4 regions of the Paraconexibacter sp. AEG42_29 genome follow, and region 3 is predicted to be linked to each of the others. Evidence: riboswitches for the same ligand, from Rfam matches in the RefSeq annotation. Region 3 holds a riboswitch; each other region holds the start of a gene.

Region 1 (4,201 bases), 1.1 Mb from region 3:
CAGGCCGTCGGCGCCGAAGAACTTGATGCCGTTGTCGCGGTACGGGTTGTGGCTCGCCGAGATGACCGCGGCGACATCGAACCCATAGCGGGCAAGCAGCAGCGGTGCGGCCGGCGTCGGGAGGACACCGCCGAGCAGCACCTCGCCGCCGACGCTGGTGACGCCCGCGGCCAGCGCGGCCTCGAGCATCTCGCCGGACTCGCGCGTGTCGCGGATGACGAGGACGCGCGGGGCGGCGGCCGCAGCGGCCAGGGTGACGGCGCGGCCGAGGGCCAAGGCCAGTTCGGCCGTGAGCACCTCACCCGCGACGCCGCGGACGCCGTCCGTTCCGAACAGGTTCCTGCTGCTCATACTGGTGTTCCTAAGCGGGGACCGCCGGCGAGCGCCCGCACATCGGGCGTCGCGGCAGTCCCGAGGGCACTGAGTGCCCCTAGCGCTTGCTGAACTGCGGCTTCTTACGAGCCTTCTTGAGGCCCGCCTTCTTGCGCTCCTTGACGCGTGCGTCACGGGTCAGGAAGCCGCGGCGCTTGAGCTCGCCACGCAGGTTCGGGTCGGCCTCGAGCAGGGCCTTCGAGATGCCGTGGCGCAGCGCGCCGGCCTGCGACGAGACGCCGCCGCCGTGGATCGTCGCGATGACGTCCATCCGGTCCTCGTAGCCGACGGTCTCGAGCGGCTGGCGGATGTTCCGCTGCAGGGTGACCCGCGGGAAGAACACGTCGAGCGTCTTGCCGTTGATCGTGTAGGCGCCGGTGCCGGGCTTCAGGATGACGCGGGCGACGCCGGTCTTCCGCTTGCCGGTGGCGCGGTAGCGCGCGTCGGCGGACAGGTCGACGTTGGCGACGATCGGCGCGTCGTCGACGACGTCGCTGTCGTCGTCGTCCTGGATGATCTCCTCGCCGTCCTCGTCGTACAGCGTCTCGCGGCCCAGGGGATCCTGACCCTCCGTGACGATGTCGATCTCGAGGTCCATGCCGGGGATCGCCGGCTTGGCGCGCGGGGCGACGGGCTCGTCGTCGTCGCTGTCGTCCGCGTCGTCGATCTCCTCGACGGCGACGGGCTCCTCGGCGTCGGCGGCGGGTGCCGGTGCGGCCTCCTCGGCGGGGGCCTCCGCGACGGGGGTCTCCTCGGCGGCGGGCGTCTCCTCCACGACCTCCTCGGTCGGAGTCTCGGGGGCCACGGCCTCCGGGGTCTCCTCGGGGGTCGCGTCGTTCGGCGTCTCGTCAGCCATCAGGTCTTGATCTCCATCGGGGTCGGGCTCTGCGCGGCGTGCGGATGCTCCGCGCCGGCGTAGACCTTGAGCTTCGTGATCTGCTTACGGGCGAGGCGGTTGCGGGGCAGCATGCCCTTGACCGCGATGCGGATGACCTCTTCGGGGCGACGCTCCAGCATCTCCTCGAGGGTGCGGGACTTCAGGCCGCCCGGGTAGCCCGAGTGGCGGTAGTACCGCTTCTCGGCGCGCTTGTTGCCGGTCACGCTGATCTTCTCCGCGTTGATGACGACGACGAAGTCGCCGGTATCGACGTGGGGCGTGTACTCGGGCTTGCGCTTGCCGCGCAGCGCGTCGGCGATCTGGGTCGCGAGCCGGCCGAGCGTTTGCCCGTTGGCGTCGACGAGCACCCAGTTGCGCTCACGGTCAGTTGTATTTGCGACGTAGGTCTTCACGGCGAGAGAGGCCGCGCTGTCGGCGCGCGGCGGCGGTGGAGTGTAGCGACGGAGTGGCTCCAAGCGCGTTCTGACACGCAGCCGGGACAGGCCTTCCTGCGCACAGGGTATCCTGCCGACGCAATCCATGACTGCCGAGTCCCCTCGCATGCCGCCGCGAGGGGAGCGGGGGACCCATCGGAGCCCTGGCTCCAGGGGCGAATCCGGGCATTTTGCCTGGTAATGCGGACCTTGACCGCATGAGCCCGTCAGCTCACCCCGTAGGCCGTTCAAACAAGGAGCTGAGCTTGCCGCATGACCCGCTGGACCCTCCGCGCCCCGGACGAGGGCGTCGCCTCCGCGTGTTGCGGACGGGTCTGCTCGCGTTCGCCGCGCTGCCCGTGGCGTTCGCAGGGCCCGCGGCCGCGCAGACAGGGGGCGGCGTCACGGCCGACCCGGACGGCAAGCTGACCGACCCGGCGGTCAGCGGCAGCGCGGCAGCAGGTACCACGAAGGTCCCGGTCGTGAAGGCCCGCCCCAAGCCGCTCCTGATCACCTGCCGGACAGCTTGCGCCGGGCTGGACACCGTCCGCCCGGGCGGGGTCGTGCGGGTGACGGGCGACGCCATGGACGGCGCCCGGACCGTGATCTTCAAGGGCGGCAAAGGCGGCAAGGACGACACGAGCGCGCCTGCCGTCCGCGTCGCGCCGGACGCCGTCGACGCGGTTCTCCCTGTCGGCGCAGCCAGTGGACCGGTCCAGGTCCGCGGCGCCGAGGGCGCGGCGTCCCGCACGACCGGCAAGACCATCACCGTCCTCACCCCGGGGACCATGGCGCTCAGCGCGGCGCGCGCGTCGAGCCCTGCCACCGCTCGCGTGGACACCGGCAAGGTCTTCTTCCGCGGCGCCCACCAGGCGACCGTGAGCGTCTTCGTCCCCGAGGGCCCGCCGCAGCACGTCGTCCTCGACCTCGAGCGCATCTCTGACAAAGCGGTGGTCGGCCATTGGGAGCTCGACGCCCCGGGCGGCACCGTCCAGTCGGTCGCCTGGACCGGCGTGGTAAAGGGGAGCGTGCAGTCCGACGGCCGCTACCGATTCCGCATCCAGACCGCCGCCGCCGGCGCTGCGGCGGTCCCGACCTCCGCGGCCTTCACGTTCCTGGGGAACATCTTCCCCATCCGCGGCACGCACAGCTACGGCGAGGGCATCGCCCGCTTCGGCGCCGGCCGCACCGGCCACACCCACCAGGGCCACGACGTCTTCGCGGCGTGCGGGACCCCGATGGTCGCCGCGCGCGGCGGGAAGGTGAAGTTCGCCGGGACCGACGGCAACGCCGGGAACTACATCGTCATCGACGGCGCGGGCACCGGGACGGACTACGTGTACATGCACCTGAAGGGTCCGGCGCTCGCGGTCAAGGGGGACACGGTCTACACGGGTCAGCCGATCGGCGAGGTCGGGGACACCGGCGACGCGAGCGGCTGCCACCTGCACTTCGAGCTGTGGAAGTCCCCGGGCTGGTACACGGGCGGCAAGGTCTTCGACCCCCTCCCGAGCCTGAAGCGGTGGGACAAGCAGTCCTGAGCGGACCGGTGGTCCAGCGCAGGGAGAGGTCGTGCCCGTGCGATGAAGCGATGGGCGTGTAGAACGCGACACAGCATCTGACGACGGCGCGATCGGGACTGGTGTCCGTGGTGGGCGGGGTCGGCGTCGCGGGTGGGCGGTGGGACCTTGCGCGCTGGTGCATGTATGACGTGCACCTGGGCGCAAGGTCGCGGACTGCCGCGGTTCGCCTGGCCGGCCACCCGTCCCACGCCCCGCACCCGAGACCATGCAGCCTGCCAGCGCCCACCGCCATCAGCAGCCCGCAGTTCCTGAAGCCGCCACGACGGGGCGGTCCTCGGCGTCAGCGCCACCGACCTCCCGGCCACGAGGCTCGGGGTCAGCAGGTCCCGTCCACGAGTCCAGGGGTCAGCGCCAACGAGGCAAGGCCCTCTCCGCGCCAAGGGTGCCTCGCTCGAAAGGGCGAAGCGAGCACCCTCACAGAACGCGAAACGGCATCTGAGGACGGCACGATCGGGACTGGCGGCCGTGCGAGCTGCGGTTCCGCAGGTGGTCCTGGGTGGCAGCCGGCGGGGCGGGAGCGGAGTGCGCGCGGAGGTCCGGGAGCTGGACAGCCCGGCTGGGCGTGTGACGCGTGGAGGGTTTCGGGGACATGCCCCGCCGAATCCTCCGCGGACCCGCGCGATCCACCACTCGTCCCGCCCGCCACCAACCCCCCGCGGCGTCAGCACCATCAGCGCCCCACCAGGCTCGGCGCCACCGACCCCAACGCCCCCTTCAGGGCGAGGGAGCGCGTTCCCAGCCGGTGAGCGCTACTCCCACTCGATCGTGCCCGGGGGCTTGGACGTGATGTCCAGGACCACCCGGTTGACCTCGCGCAGCTCGCCGATCATGCGCGCCGCGATCTGCTCCAGCAGGTCGTACGGCAGCCGCGCCCAGTCGGCGGTCATCGCGTCGTCCGACGTCACCGCGCGGATGACCACCACGTAGCCGTAGGT
Region 2 (4,201 bases), 1.6 Mb from region 3:
CGTCGAGGTCGCCGCGCTCGATGCGCTTGGCGAGGTCGACCTCCTCCTGGGCCGTCAGCAGGCGGACCTTGCCGATGTCCTTCAGGAACAGCTGAAGGGAGTCGGTCGTCATGTCCGGCTTCAGATCCAGCGTGGTCTTCGCCTTGCGGCGGCCGCGCTTGTCCGGCGCGCGCTCGACCGTCTTCGTGGCCGCGGTCGCGGGGTCGATCTCCTCGACGAGCTCGATCTCGGACTTCTCGAGGAAGCCGTGCAGCTCCTCGATGTCCGACTCGTCGAGATCGAGCTCACCGACCGCCTTCGCGATCTCCGCGAAGGTGAGCACGCCGAGCTGGGTGCCTCGGTTGAGGAGGCCCTTGATCTCTTCCAGTTCCTGCAGTTCCACTACTGACATTGGCGTCCGTTTCGTTCGCCGACGCGGAGGCTCCCGCGGCCGGCATGGTGCGATACAGCGAGGACGGTCGAGGCAGACTGGCGCCTGCGTGGCGCCGGGCCCGTCCCGAGCGGACAGCCCATGGTAGTCGCTTCACTTTCCGAAGGCAAAGCTTGCAACGCCCGGTGGCCGACCTCTTCTGGAGCTACTACGGCGCAAGTCCCAGACGGTTTCAGTCCTTTGCGAGATCTTTCGCTGATCCAACTGTCGGTCACTCGCAGGGTGGCCTTGAGTCCCGTCGGCCGGGCCGCTCCCCCGGCGGTCTGGGGCGGCTGCGATGATTGGTCCGTGCCCGCACCGAAGAAGCCCGGATCCGCCGACGACGTCATGGCCGGCCTGCCGCGCTCACGGCCGCAGCGCCGGAGCGCCCGGCGCACGCCGGCGCCGGGGTCGTCGGGGGCCGCCGCCGACACCGCTGCCGCACCCGCAGCGTCCCCCACTCCGGCACCGAAGGCCCCGGTGAAGGCCAAGCCCGCCGCGGCGAAGGCGAAGGCCCCCGCCAAGGCCAAGCCGGCCGCAAAGGCCGTCCCGGCCAAGCCGAAGGCGACCCCGGCGGCCGCCAAGGCCAAGCCGGCGGCGAAGGCCCCGGCCAAGCCCAAGGCGACCCCGACGGCGGCCAAGGCCTCGACGCCGGCCAGGGCGACCCCCGCGGCGAACGCCCCCGCCAAGGCCAAGCCGGCGGCGAAGGCCCCGGCCAAGCCGGCAGCGACCGCGGCGGCGAAGGCCACCGCGAAGCCGAAGGCGACGCCGGCGACCAAGACCCCGGCCAAGCCCACGGCGGCCAAGCCCCGCGCCGCCGCGAAGCCCAAGCCGAAGGTCGCGCCCGTCGCCAAGCCGGTCGCCGCCCCCCGGCCGCTCGACCACCCCGTGCCCGCGGAGATGCCCGGCGCGCCGTTCGCCCCGCCCCCGCCCCGGAGCGAGGAGCCGACCCAGCCCGCACCCGACAAGCCGGCGCCCGAAGGTCAGGACGTCGTCCAGCTCGCGGTGCAGGCGGCGACGGACATCGCCCAGGCGGGCGTCGGCGTGGCCAAGGCCCTGCTGGGCCGCCTTCCGCGCCCCTGACACGCCCGCCGGCGGCGCGAGCGGAAGTCTGTGACCTTCCGCGCATGCCGGTGTAGGATTTCGTACATAGACGCCGAACTCCGACGCCAGCGGGCGCGGAGGCGGGGGACCCAACGCCGTCCGTTTCCCGGACTGCAGGGGCGAATCGACTCCTTGGGGTCGTAGCGCTGATCGTTCTGCGCGAGCCCGTCAGCTCACCCCGTAGGCCATCGAACGAGAGATCCACAGAACCGTGATTCGTCACAGCTTCGCGCGCCTCGGCGCTGTCGTAGCGGCGTGCACCGCGTGCGCCGCCCTTCCGGCGTCCGCTGCGGCCCAGTCCGACGGCGGCCTCGGCTTCGGCTCCTCGACCGAGGCGACCCCCGCGGCAGGGGCCGCCGGGACGCTCGTCGTGCGGACCGCCGTCTACCTGGGCAAGACGCTCCGCGTGGACGGCACGATGGCCCACGGGCTCGCAAACCAGCCCGTGCTGATCCAGCGCCAGGAGAAGAGCGGTGCCTGGTCCCGGGTCGCCACCGCGACCACCACCGCCGGCGGCGCGTTCACGGCCCGCTGGAAGACCGATCACATCGGGCGCTTCCCGATGCGCGCCATCCCCCGGCCGGCGACCGGGACGACCGTCTCCGCCGCCGCGCTGCCCGCGACCGGCGTCACGCCCGTCACCGTCTACCGCGCCCGCACCGCCACGTGGTACGGCCCCGGCTTCTTCGGCAAACGGACCGCCTGCGGCCAGATCCTGCGCAAGAGCACGCTCGGCGTGGCCCATCGGACGCTGCCGTGCGGCACGCAGGTGGCCTTCTACTACAAGGGGCGCACGGTCACGGTGCCCGTCATCGACCGCGGGCCGTTCCGCGACGCGACGATCTGGGACCTCACGCAGGCGGCCGCCCGGGCCATCGACTTCAAGGGCGCGGAGACGGTCGGCGCGCTGCGCCTGCCGAAGGCGACCGCGGTCGCCGCCCCGGCCGGCTGACCCGACAGGCGCTCAGGCGACCGGCACGCCGAGTGCGCGGGCGGTGAAGACGCCCTGATCGCTGTGGTCGAGCAGCCCCTCGACGTCCCGTCCGTCGTCGGGGAAGACCGCGATGCCGATCGACGCGGTCAGCCGGACCCCGTGGTGCACCGGCGCCGCCGCGACGAACGTCGCCGCGACCTGGCCGGCGAACTCGCGACCGGTGTCCGATCCGATCCCAGGGGCGATGAGCCACCAGCGGCCCGGCTGCTCGCGGATCAGCAGCGTCTGCGGGCCGGCGGTGGCAGCGAGCACATGCTCCACCGGCAGAAGCATGGCGACCACCGTGTCGTCCCCCTCGACCGCCACGAGCCGCTCGAGGCCGTCGAGCTCGATCGCCAGGAGGGTCACCGGCCCGGTCGCGTCGGCCAGGGCGGTGCGCAGCGCGCTGACGTGCCCGCCCTCGGGCCCGCTGCCGGAGTGCTCGCCCGCCGGGCGCGCGGTCGTGCTGCCGCCCTGACCGCCCGCCGGAGGACCGGGGAACACGGCGACCGCCGGCGGCGACGGACCCGCCGAGCCTGGCGCGAAGGCCTCGCGCCCGACGGAGTCCCCAGACGCCGGCGGGGCCGCCGGTCCGTGCGCAGCAAGGTCGATGCCCAAGTCACGCGGTGCCGCGTCGGTCGTGGGTACCGTCACCGATGGGGTCGCCCCGAGCGTGCGGGCTGCGACGTGGGCGCACACGTGCGCGAGCCGGTCACCGGTGTCCGCCGCGAGCGCCGCGTCGTCGCCGCTGCGCAGCGCGCGGTGCAGGACGGCCCGCAGCGCGTCGACCGCCGTGACGACGTCCACCGGGCCGACCGCGCCGGCCAGGACACCGGCGCGCGCCGCGAGCGCGGCACGGTCCCCCGACTGCAGGCGAACGAGCGCTGCGTCACCTGCGACGGCCTCGGCGATCGCCGAGCACAGCGCGGGCGCCTCCCGCGCCAGCAGCTCGACGGGCACGGACGCGACGTCCTGCAGCGGGCGGTGGGAGAGCAGCTCGAGCAGCCAGGCCTTGGCCACCGCGACGCCGTCGAGGTCGGGCAGCCCGGCGACCGGGCGCGGAGGGCGTCCGTGGAAGGTGGGTCCCGCAGGCATCGCCGGATGGATAGCACCACCGGTCGCGCGGACCGGGGAACCTCCCCGCATTGCGTCGGCTTGTGGTCGAGAATGCGCAGATGAGCGCCCTTCTCGACGTCCAGACCGCCCGCTCCCGCGTGCTGGCGGCGGTCCGCGTCCTGTCCCCCGAGGACGTCCCGCTGGCCGACTGCCTCGGACGCGTCCTGGCCGCCGACGTCCGCGCCGCCGGCGACAGCCCGCCGTTCACCAACAGCGCGATGGACGGCTTCGCGGTCCGGTCCGGGCCCGCCGGCCGGACCCTGCGCATCGTCGGGGAGTCGCGGGCGGGCGCGCCCGCGGACACCGCCGTCGCAGAGGGCACCGCGGTGCGGATCTCCACCGGGGCGATGCTCCCGGCCGGGGCCGACGCGGTGATCATGGTCGAGCGCACGGTCGAGCCCGGCGACGGCACGGTCCGCGTGGACGCGCCGACGGCACCGTCGCAGAACGTCCGCGGGGCCGGCGAGGACATGCGCGCCGGGACCACGGTCCTGACCGCCGGGATGCCCGTGGACGCGGCGGCGATCGGCATCGCGGCCGGCGCTCACGCTGCCGCGCTGGCCTGCGCCCGTCGTCCCCGGGTCGCGATCCTGTCGACC
Region 3 (4,201 bases):
CGAGCCGGTGCAGTTGCGCCTCGAGCTCGTCGCGCACCGTGATGTCGACGTCGAAGGTGGTCTCGCGGGACTCCGACACCGCCTCCCGGACGGCCTCCACGTGCGTCGAGCCCTCGAAGCGGGCACGCGCGGCGAGCCACGGACCCTGCCGCGGGCCGAAGGCGCCGGTGAGCACGTCCGGATCGGCCTTAGCAAGCGCGGCGAGCGTCGTGATCCCGAGCTCGTCCAGCCGCTCCGCCGTCTTGGCGCCGATCCCCGGCACGAGGCGCGGCGGGGATCCGGCGAACCGGACGCACGCCTGCTCGCGGGTCAGGACGACGAACCCCTGGGGCTTCTCGGCTTCGGAGGCGACCTTCGCGACGAGCTTGTTGGGGCCGATGCCGACCGAGGCGTCGAGCCCGGTCGCCGCGCGGATCTGCGTGACCAGCCGGCGCATGCTCGCTCGTGGCGAGAGCAGGCCTGTGAGGTCCAGGTAGGCCTCGTCGAGGCCCATGACCTCGACTTCGTCGACGGCCCCGCGGACCAGGCCCATCACGACGGCCGACTGCTCGCGGTAGGCCGGGAAGTCGGGCGGGATGACCACCGCCTCCGGGCACAGGCGGCGCGCGCGGGACATCGGCATCGCCGAGCCGACGCCGGACCGGCGCGCCTCGTAGCTCGCGGTGGTCACGACGGCCCGCGGCCCGGATCCGCCCACGACGACCGGCCGGCCCTTCAGCTCAGGGCGCCGGAGCAACTCCACCGACGCGTAGAACGCGTCGATGTCGAGGTGGGCGATGACCGGGGGCACGCGCGTCACAGGCTACGTGCCGCCCAGGACGGCATGGTGCGAACAGACGTTCGCACCATGCGGAAGGGTCGTCCCGGGGTGATGTCGGGTCCGGCCGCGCAGACCGCCGCAGGTCGCGGCGGCGCGCAGCCGCGGCCCTACTTGGTCGCGAGGACCGTCCCGAGGTCGCCGAACCCGAGGGCGCGCTTGGTGGCGCCCGTGAGGTCGAACTCGCGGCCGCCGACGAACGGGCCGCGATCGATGACGCGCACGCGCACGGACTTGCCGCGGTACCGGAGCGTCAGCTTGGTGCCGCAGGGCAGCGTCTTGTGCGCGACACCGAGCTCGTTGTAGCCGAGCGTGCCGCCACAGGCGAGCGGGTTGCCGTACAGCGCGTACCACGAGGCGTACGCCCGGCGGAAGACGTTCATCCGGCCGGCCGCCCGCGCGGTCCGCTTGTCGAACTGGTCGCCGGGGAACTGCACGCGCAGCGTGAGGACCCCGGGACGCTGCGGCTTGTAGGCGAAGCTGAACCGGCCGCCCTGACGCGTGAGCGTCCGGTCGACGGTCGACCAGCCGTTGCCGCGACGGACCTGCAGGCGCACGACGCGGCCGCGCAGCGAGGGCTGGAGCTTGCCGCGGACGGACGTGGTCCGCCCGATGGTCACGTTGCGCCCGACCTGCTGGACCCAGACGCTGGCCTGCGTGCGCTTTCGCTCGCGCTTGGTCTGCTGCTTCGCAGCACCGCCGGTGGCCTTCGCGGATGATGCGGCGCGCGTGGTATCGGCTGCGCCGGTGGTGGGCACCACGGCGAGCGTGGCGCAGACGGCTGTCGCGCCGGCCGTCAGGCGGGCACGGGACATGTTCGTCGGCCTCATGGAGGTCGACCTCCTTCTGTGTCATGTCGCCTACGGGGTTAGCTGTCGGGCTCGCAACACCACCCGTCACGCACCGTGCGTGTCGTGGTCGTGCCGCTACACCGGCAGAGAGCCGGCGATTCGCCCCATCCGGTTCTGCTCTGCGCAGCCCCGGTAGTGGGTCCCCCGCTCGTCCCCGCATGGATGGGAGACGACTCGGCGATCGAACAGTTGTTCGCTCAGCGTAGCGAACGCAACTGCAGCTTGTGTGTTGCTGGTCACACAGCAATGAGGTGCGACGCCGTGCGTCAGATCGGGGCGCGCGGCACCGCGACGCCGGGCGTGGCGGCCAGCGCGATCGCGGACGCAACCGCCGGGATGATCGCGAACCGCTCGTCGGGCGCCTCGGCGTACTGGCGCAGCGCCAGCGCCAGCAGGCCGTCGACGAGGTCGAGCAGCGGAGCCAGGTCCGCGCCGGCCTCGTGCTGGCAACCCAGACGGGCCAGCGCGAGCGGCTCGGTCGGGTCGGCCTCGGCGATCGCGACGTGCACCGCCGCGGCAGCATGGGCGATGACGCGCTCGAGCGCCGGGTGGCGTGGCCCGAGGCCGTGCTCGCCCCGCGCCGGCCCGTGGTCCTCGAGGTCCGCCCCCGCGATGACGCGCGCGAGCTGACCACCGGCCATCGACGCCATCGCGGCGCCGTCGATGCCCACCTGCCGCGCGCACCGCCGCAGCAGGAACGCAGCCATCAGCCCAGGCCCGTACGGCATGTCGCTCGCGTAGAGGATCTGACCCGGCGGGATGCTCGTCACCAGCGCCAGCAGGTCGGGCGCGAGCCACCACGAGGTGTCGAAGAGCAGGTTCGGGAGCTCGGCCGCCGCGCCCGCCAGCAGCCCGAGGTCGCTGATGCCGGCGTGCGCGAGCACGATCCGCGCCTCCGGGTAGCGCCGCGCCAGGTCGGCGCAGGCCAGTCCGAGGTTCGGGATCCCGCGCCCGGCGTGCAGCAGGACCGGGGCGCGTCGGCCCCCGGCCAGCGCGACGAGCTCCTCGACGACCGGGTGCGGGACCCCGAACGCGTCGCTGCGGGGATGGAGCTTGATGCCGGCGGCGCCGGCCGCGAACCCGCGTCGCGCTTCGTCGAGGGCGCCCTCCGCGTTCGGGTCCACGCGCAGCAGCCAGTCGAGCCGGCCGGCCGATGCGGCTGCCTGCGCGGCGATCATGTCGTTGGCCGGCGGGTAGCCGCCGGGCTCGTGCATGGGATACACGAGCCCGCTTGCGTGCCCGGCGGCGTCGAGCCCCTCGAGGATCTCGTCGAGCGTCCCCTTCACCCCGTCCGGATCGTTGTGACCGATGTGCAGGTGGGCGTCGCGCCAGGTGAGGTCGCCGGTGTCCTCGCGCAGGAGCGCGGCGATCGACCGCGCCTGCGGCAGTCCGTTGACGGGCATCGGGCCAGCTTATTGGCCGCCTGCGTCGGCCGGCCTGGCGTCATTCGTTAGGTATCCCTAATACCAACTGGTAGGGTCGGCATTCATGAGCCCGCGCCCGCGCTTCCTGTCCACGATCTCCGAACAGGCCTGCCCGGGACTCGGGGACGTGCTGCTCGCCCTCGCCGCCGAGTTCGGGGCGACGACCACGGGCCGCGTCGACGACGACCTCGACGCTCGCGCGCTGCAGGCGATGCCGGCACGCGGCCAGGACGCGCTCGCGCAGGCGACCGCGCTGCGGGCGGCCCTGTGCGACATCGACCGCGCCCCCACGGGCCACGGCACCCGCGCGTTCCGCGTCGACATGGCGGTCGCCGACCTGCGTGCCGACCCGCTCCTGCTCGTGGTCATCGGCGCCGAGGTCGCAGCGCGCGCGGGACTGCGGTTCGGCGTCAGTGCCAGCGGCAAGGAGCACCTGCTCGTCTTCCGCGGCCCGACAGGACCGGCCGGCCCCGTCGCGCTCGACCTCGCGCATCCGGCGCGGCCGATCCTCACCGGTGACGCCGTCCCGACCCCGCTCGTGCGCCGCTGCGGACATCAGCTGGCCTTCGCGCTGCTCAACGGGCTCGCGGTCGACGCCTGGCTGGCCGGCGACCTCGCGAACGCGGAGCACGCGTGCGACCTGCGGCTGCAGCTGCCGATCGACGGGGCGACGCGCGAGCGGATCGAGCTCGAGGCCAAGCGGCTGCGCGCATCCCGCAACTGAGAGACGGACGGGCGCCCCGCATGGACGGGGCCGCCGGGCGCTACGCGGCGTCGGCCACGAGCGCGCCGATGCGGCCCTCGGCCAGCAGGTCGTCGCGGAGCTTGGTGAGCCCGAGGCGGATGCGGCTCTTCGCGGTGCCGAGCGGGACGCCGGCGCGCTTGGCGATCTGGTCGGCGGTCAGCCCGCCCCAGTAGGCCAGGACGACGGCCTCGCGCTGGGCCTCGGGCAGCTGCCGCAGCGCCTCCTGCACGGCCGAGCGGTCGCCCTCGCGCTCGACCATCGCCGACGGCCGCTCCTCGACGCGGGCCTCGTCGTGGGCGACGACGAGCTTCAGCCGGTCCCCGGCGCGACCCGCGGCCTGGCCCTCGCGCCACAGGTCGAGGGC
Region 4 (4,201 bases), 1.7 Mb from region 3:
CTCCGGGGAACTGAACGCCGAGAACGTGGTCGAGATCCGCGACGCGGCCATCGCGACGCAGCTGGCGACCTTCGTCGACGCGCTCCGGGCGCGCTACCCCTCGCCGGTGCTCGTCCCCCACTGAAGCCCCATCGCGCGCTCGCAGATGGCGACGACCTCCTCCGCGTCGTCGGTGACGTGGAGCAGCTCGAGGTCCTTGGCGGCGATCAGCCCACGGGTCAGGAGCTGGTCGCGGATCCAGTCGAAGAGCCCGCTCCAGTAGGCGCTGTCGACGAAGATCACGGGGAAGTGGGCGACCTTGCCGGTCTGGATCAGGGTCAGGGACTCGAACAGCTCGTCGAGCGTCCCGAAACCGCCCGGGAAAACGACGAACGCACCCGCGTACCGGACGAACATGATCTTCCGCGTGAAGAAGTAGTGGAACAGCAGCGCGTCGTCCTGGTACGGATTGCCGCCCTGCTCGAACGGCAGCTCGATGTTGAGGCCGATCGACCGCGCGCCCGCCTCCTGGGCGCCGCGGTTGCCGGCCTCCATGATGCCGGGCCCACCGCCGGTGATGACGCTGAAGCCGGACTCGCCGAGGCGCCGGGCGACCTCGCGCGCGTGCTCGTAGATCGGATCGCCCGCAGGGATCCGGGCCGAGCCGAAGATCGAGACCGCGCGGGTGGTGCCGCGCAGGCGGTCGAAGCCCATCGTGATCTCGGCGGCCATGCGCTCCACGCGCTGGTCGTCGGTGTACTGCCCCTCGACGGTCGGCAGCTCGGCGGCGAGCAGCTCCTCGTCGGGGGTGCGGGCCCTGTGGGCGATGGGGTCGTGCGGGCGCTCCGTCATCTCAGGCGAGGCTACCGCCCGGAACCGGCGGGCAGGTGATCAGGCGGTGGTGCCCGGCGCCGAACGGCGCGCGAGCTCGGCATCGGCGCGGGCCTTCCGCGCCTTCGGGACGGCCTTGCTGATCGTGATGCGGTTGCGCGCCACGAGGCCGTACCCGCCGCGGACGAGCCACGGGAGCAGCTTCGCGATCAGGCCGAACGGCGCGGCCCCGGGCAGGACCCCGCTGACGACGCTGACGGCGTCCCCACCGGAGCGGATCGACCCGTCCGGCGCGACGACGTGCGCGGTCTTCAGACGATCGGCCGGAGCGATCGGGGCCAGGAGCTCCTGACCGCGAGGCGACTGGATGGCGACGGGCTCAAGGCCGCGCCGCCCCCTGTTGTCCCACGCGAGGATCTGCACGACGGTCCAGCGGCAGAAGCCGCAGTCCGCGTCGTACAGAAGCTGATGCGTCAGAGACCCACCGGATGCGAGACGCCGTAGCCCTTGGTGGGCCGACTGCTCTTGTGCCAGCGGCTGCCGTCTTCCTTCGCACCCGAGGTGTCGAAGCGCAGGCCGGCGACGACCATGTAGACGTGGCCGGCGTTGCCGTAGATCGTGACCCACTGGCCCGGGCCCTTCTCGCCCCAGGACGGGAAGTCGCCGGACACGAGCGGGGCGTCGAGCAGGTCGGCGCCGTGGAGGGCGTAGCTGACGCTGCCGGAGCAGTCGTAGCCCTTGTCCTCCCACTTGCCGTGCCCGCCGCCGTAGATGTACGGCGTCTTCGCGATCTTGTTGCCCGCGGCGATGATCTGCTTCACGGCATCCGGGGCGGACGCCGGGGCGATGGCCAGGCCGTCGGGGCCGACGGTCGCGCGGTCACCGGGACCGAGCTTCAGCGGCTGGGCCGCTGCGGTCGCGTCCGAACCGGCGGACGCCTGGCCGCGGAGGACCTCGATGTCCGGGGCGTCGACCACGCCGTCCTGCGGAAGCTTGTTGGCCTTCTCGAACTTCTTGACGGCCGTCGTGGTGCCCTTGCCGAACTCGCCGTCCACCGAGACCTTGAAGCCCGCGCGGTTGAGGAAGTCCTGCAGCACCTTGATGTCGTGGCCGCTCATGCCGGGGCGGACCGGGATGCGGTCGCCGAGGCTCTTCGTGCTGCCCGACGTCGTGCTGAAACCGCCGCCGTCGTACTGCGCCTTGCTGCCACCGGCCGCGGAGCGACGCAGGGCGTCGATCGTCTTGGGGCCGACGGTGCCGCTCTTGTCGAGCATCGCGATGCCCTGGAAGCGCTGGACGGCCTTCTTGGTGCCGGCGCCGAACGTGCCGTCGACGGTGGTCTTGATGCCGACCTGGACGAGCAGCTGCTGGAGCTCCTTGACGTCCTTGCCCTTGTCCCCCATCCGCAGCGAGCGGTCGCCGAGCTTGTTCGCCGCGAGGGCGGGAGCGGCGGGGAGCAGCGCCGGCCCGGCGAAGGAGCCGAGGACGAGCGCGCAGATCAGGTGCGTAAGACGACGACGTGAGGCGGGTTGCGACTTGGTGACGCGGGTACGGCGATAACGACGATGCAGCACGGGGATGAGACCTCGCTCTTTCGGGTGCCTACGGGGTTAGCTGACGGACTCGGGCTGAAAGAGCTGCCCTACGCCACGGTGAAGTGACGATTCGCCCCATGGCCGCACCTGGAAGAGCATGCGACCGACTGGTTCCCCCGATCTCACGCAGGCGGGCTGCGATCGACTCGGCTTGTGCAATGACGACGCGCGGAAGGCTACAGAAGACCGCGCGGATATGCCACGAGGTTTCCCGAAGTCGCCTGCAAGCCCCGTTTCAAGGCTTGCGCGCAGGTGTGCCTAGTCCGCAGGAGTTCCCCGGCCGGCGTCGACAGCGGCGATGACGGCGTCCGCGACGGCCAGCGCGACCCGCGCGCGACGCTCCAGCGACGACGCCAGGACGTACTCCCCGGGCGCGTGCGCGAGGCCGCCGAGCGGCCCCAGGCCGTCGACGCAGAGCGGCACGACGGCGGCGAAGTGGCTGGCGTCGCTCGCACCGCCGCGGCTGCCCGCGGTGATCGGCGATCCCAGCCGGGCCCCGGCGTCCGCGAGGATCGGCGCCATCGACTCCCGGTGGTCCATCCCGGGCCAGTGACGCAGGTTCTGCGCAGTGAGGGTGGCGCCGCCGACCTCGGCCGGGACCGCGGCCAGCACCGCCGCGAACGCGCTCAGCCGGTCGGCCCGGACGTCGCAGATCAGCTCCCCGGCCGCCGGGACCACGTTGAACGCCCCGCCGCAGTGCATCACCGTCGGGACGGCGGTCACCCGGTCGGGGCCGTGGGGGTCGTGGCACGCGGCGATCGCCTGGGCCGTCGCGGCGAGCGCCAGCAGCGCGTTGCGCCCGTCGTCCGGGCTCGTGCCCGAGTGGGCGGACCGACCCGCAGCGGTCACGCGGATCGTCCCCGCGGCCTTGCGGCGCACGACGACCCCGTCGTCGCCGGCGGCGTCCAGCTCCCCCGCCTCGAAGCACAGGCAGGCGTCGTAGCCCGCGAAGCGCGGCCCGTGGGCGAACTCGCCGAGCCGCCACTCCTCGTCGGTCACCAGCAGCAGCGTGGCCTCGGCGATGTCGTCCGGGCGGGCGGCCAGCGCGTGGAGGACGCCGAGCGCGAGGACGTCACCGCCCTTCATGTCGACGCTGCCGGACCCGACGAGGCGGTCGGGGTCGCCGGGGTCCGCGGCGAGCGGCGCGTGCTCGTCGTGGGCGATCACCGTGTCGACGTGGCCCACGAGGACGATACGCGCGCGGCCGGTCCCGGAGATCCGCGCGATCAGGTCGCGGGCGTGGTGGGGCGTGGAGCAGGCGGGCCGTTCGATCACGGCGCCGTCCGGCAGGCGGTCGACGACAAGGTCGATCACACGGTCGGCGGCAGCGCTGTCCCCCGACGGCGAGGAGACGGCGACGAGCGCCGCGAGGTCCTGTCGGGCGGAGGCGGCGATCCGGGCGGCGTGCAGGTTGAGCCAGTCATCCATGTTCTTCGTAAAGTAGGGGCATGGGTTCAGTGAACGTCGGCGACCAGGCTCCGGACTTCTCCTTGGAGGGGACCAGCGGCACCTTCAGGCTCTCCGAGCACCGGGGTGAGCGCATCGTCCTCCTCTTCTACCCGGGCGACGACACGACGGTCTGCACCAAGCAGTTCTGCTCCTACCGCGACCACGAGGCCGACATGTCCTCGCTGAACGCGAAGGTCGTGGGCATCTCGACGGGGACGGTGGCGTCGAAGGAGGCGTTCGTCGCCAAGCACGGCCTGAAGACGGAGCTGCTGGCCGACGAGGACGGCGCTGTCGCGGCGCAGTTCGGCATCTTCGCCAAGCGCCTGAAGATGGCCAAGCGGACCGTG

The links. Region 3 has a riboswitch for cyclic di-AMP ahead of DSM112329_RS12265 (septal ring lytic transglycosylase RlpA family protein). Riboswitches for the same ligand answer to the same signal wherever they lie in the genome.
Region 1: linked by a shared signal. The riboswitch ahead of DSM112329_RS17460 (peptidoglycan DD-metalloendopeptidase family protein) and the one ahead of DSM112329_RS12265 (septal ring lytic transglycosylase RlpA family protein) in region 3 are both predicted to bind cyclic di-AMP.
Region 2: linked by a shared signal. The riboswitch ahead of DSM112329_RS20160 (septal ring lytic transglycosylase RlpA family protein) and the one ahead of DSM112329_RS12265 (septal ring lytic transglycosylase RlpA family protein) in region 3 are both predicted to bind cyclic di-AMP.
Region 4: linked by a shared signal. The riboswitch ahead of DSM112329_RS20465 (peptidoglycan-binding protein) and the one ahead of DSM112329_RS12265 (septal ring lytic transglycosylase RlpA family protein) in region 3 are both predicted to bind cyclic di-AMP.

The regions. Positions count from the first base shown of each region.
Region 1 covers NZ_CP114014.1:3,600,237-3,604,437, forward strand. The annotation lists gene glmM (phosphoglucosamine mutase) at 1-351, opposite strand, end outside; gene rpsI (30S ribosomal protein S9) at 431-1,228, opposite strand; gene rplM (50S ribosomal protein L13) at 1,228-1,662, opposite strand; cyclic di-AMP (ydaO/yuaA leader) riboswitch at 1,785-1,945, shown strand; gene DSM112329_RS17460 (peptidoglycan DD-metalloendopeptidase family protein) at 2,004-3,224, shown strand; gene guaA (glutamine-hydrolyzing GMP synthase) at 4,016-4,201, opposite strand, start outside.
Region 2 covers NZ_CP114014.1:4,154,296-4,158,496, forward strand. The annotation lists gene DSM112329_RS20150 (sigma-70 family RNA polymerase sigma factor) at 1-391, opposite strand, end outside; gene DSM112329_RS20155 (hypothetical protein) at 719-1,492, shown strand; cyclic di-AMP (ydaO/yuaA leader) riboswitch at 1,554-1,715, shown strand; gene DSM112329_RS20160 (septal ring lytic transglycosylase RlpA family protein) at 1,725-2,465, shown strand; gene DSM112329_RS20165 (diguanylate cyclase) at 2,478-3,581, opposite strand; gene glp (gephyrin-like molybdotransferase Glp) at 3,662-4,201, shown strand, end outside.
Region 3 covers NZ_CP114014.1:2,536,731-2,540,931, reverse strand. The annotation lists gene dinB (DNA polymerase IV) at 1-790, opposite strand, end outside; gene DSM112329_RS12265 (septal ring lytic transglycosylase RlpA family protein) at 928-1,647, opposite strand; cyclic di-AMP (ydaO/yuaA leader) riboswitch at 1,659-1,858, opposite strand; gene DSM112329_RS12260 (amidohydrolase family protein) at 1,935-3,071, opposite strand; gene DSM112329_RS12255 (hypothetical protein) at 3,157-3,816, shown strand; gene DSM112329_RS12250 (sigma-70 family RNA polymerase sigma factor) at 3,857-4,201, opposite strand, start outside.
Region 4 covers NZ_CP114014.1:4,221,173-4,225,373, forward strand. The annotation lists gene DSM112329_RS20450 (phosphatidylserine/phosphatidylglycerophosphate/cardiolipin synthase family protein) at 1-124, shown strand, start outside; gene DSM112329_RS20455 (TIGR00730 family Rossman fold protein) at 94-831, opposite strand; gene DSM112329_RS20460 (DUF393 domain-containing protein) at 871-1,344, opposite strand; gene DSM112329_RS20465 (peptidoglycan-binding protein) at 1,284-2,384, opposite strand; cyclic di-AMP (ydaO/yuaA leader) riboswitch at 2,395-2,567, opposite strand; gene DSM112329_RS20470 (M20/M25/M40 family metallo-hydrolase) at 2,664-3,833, opposite strand; gene DSM112329_RS20475 (peroxiredoxin) at 3,854-4,201, shown strand, end outside.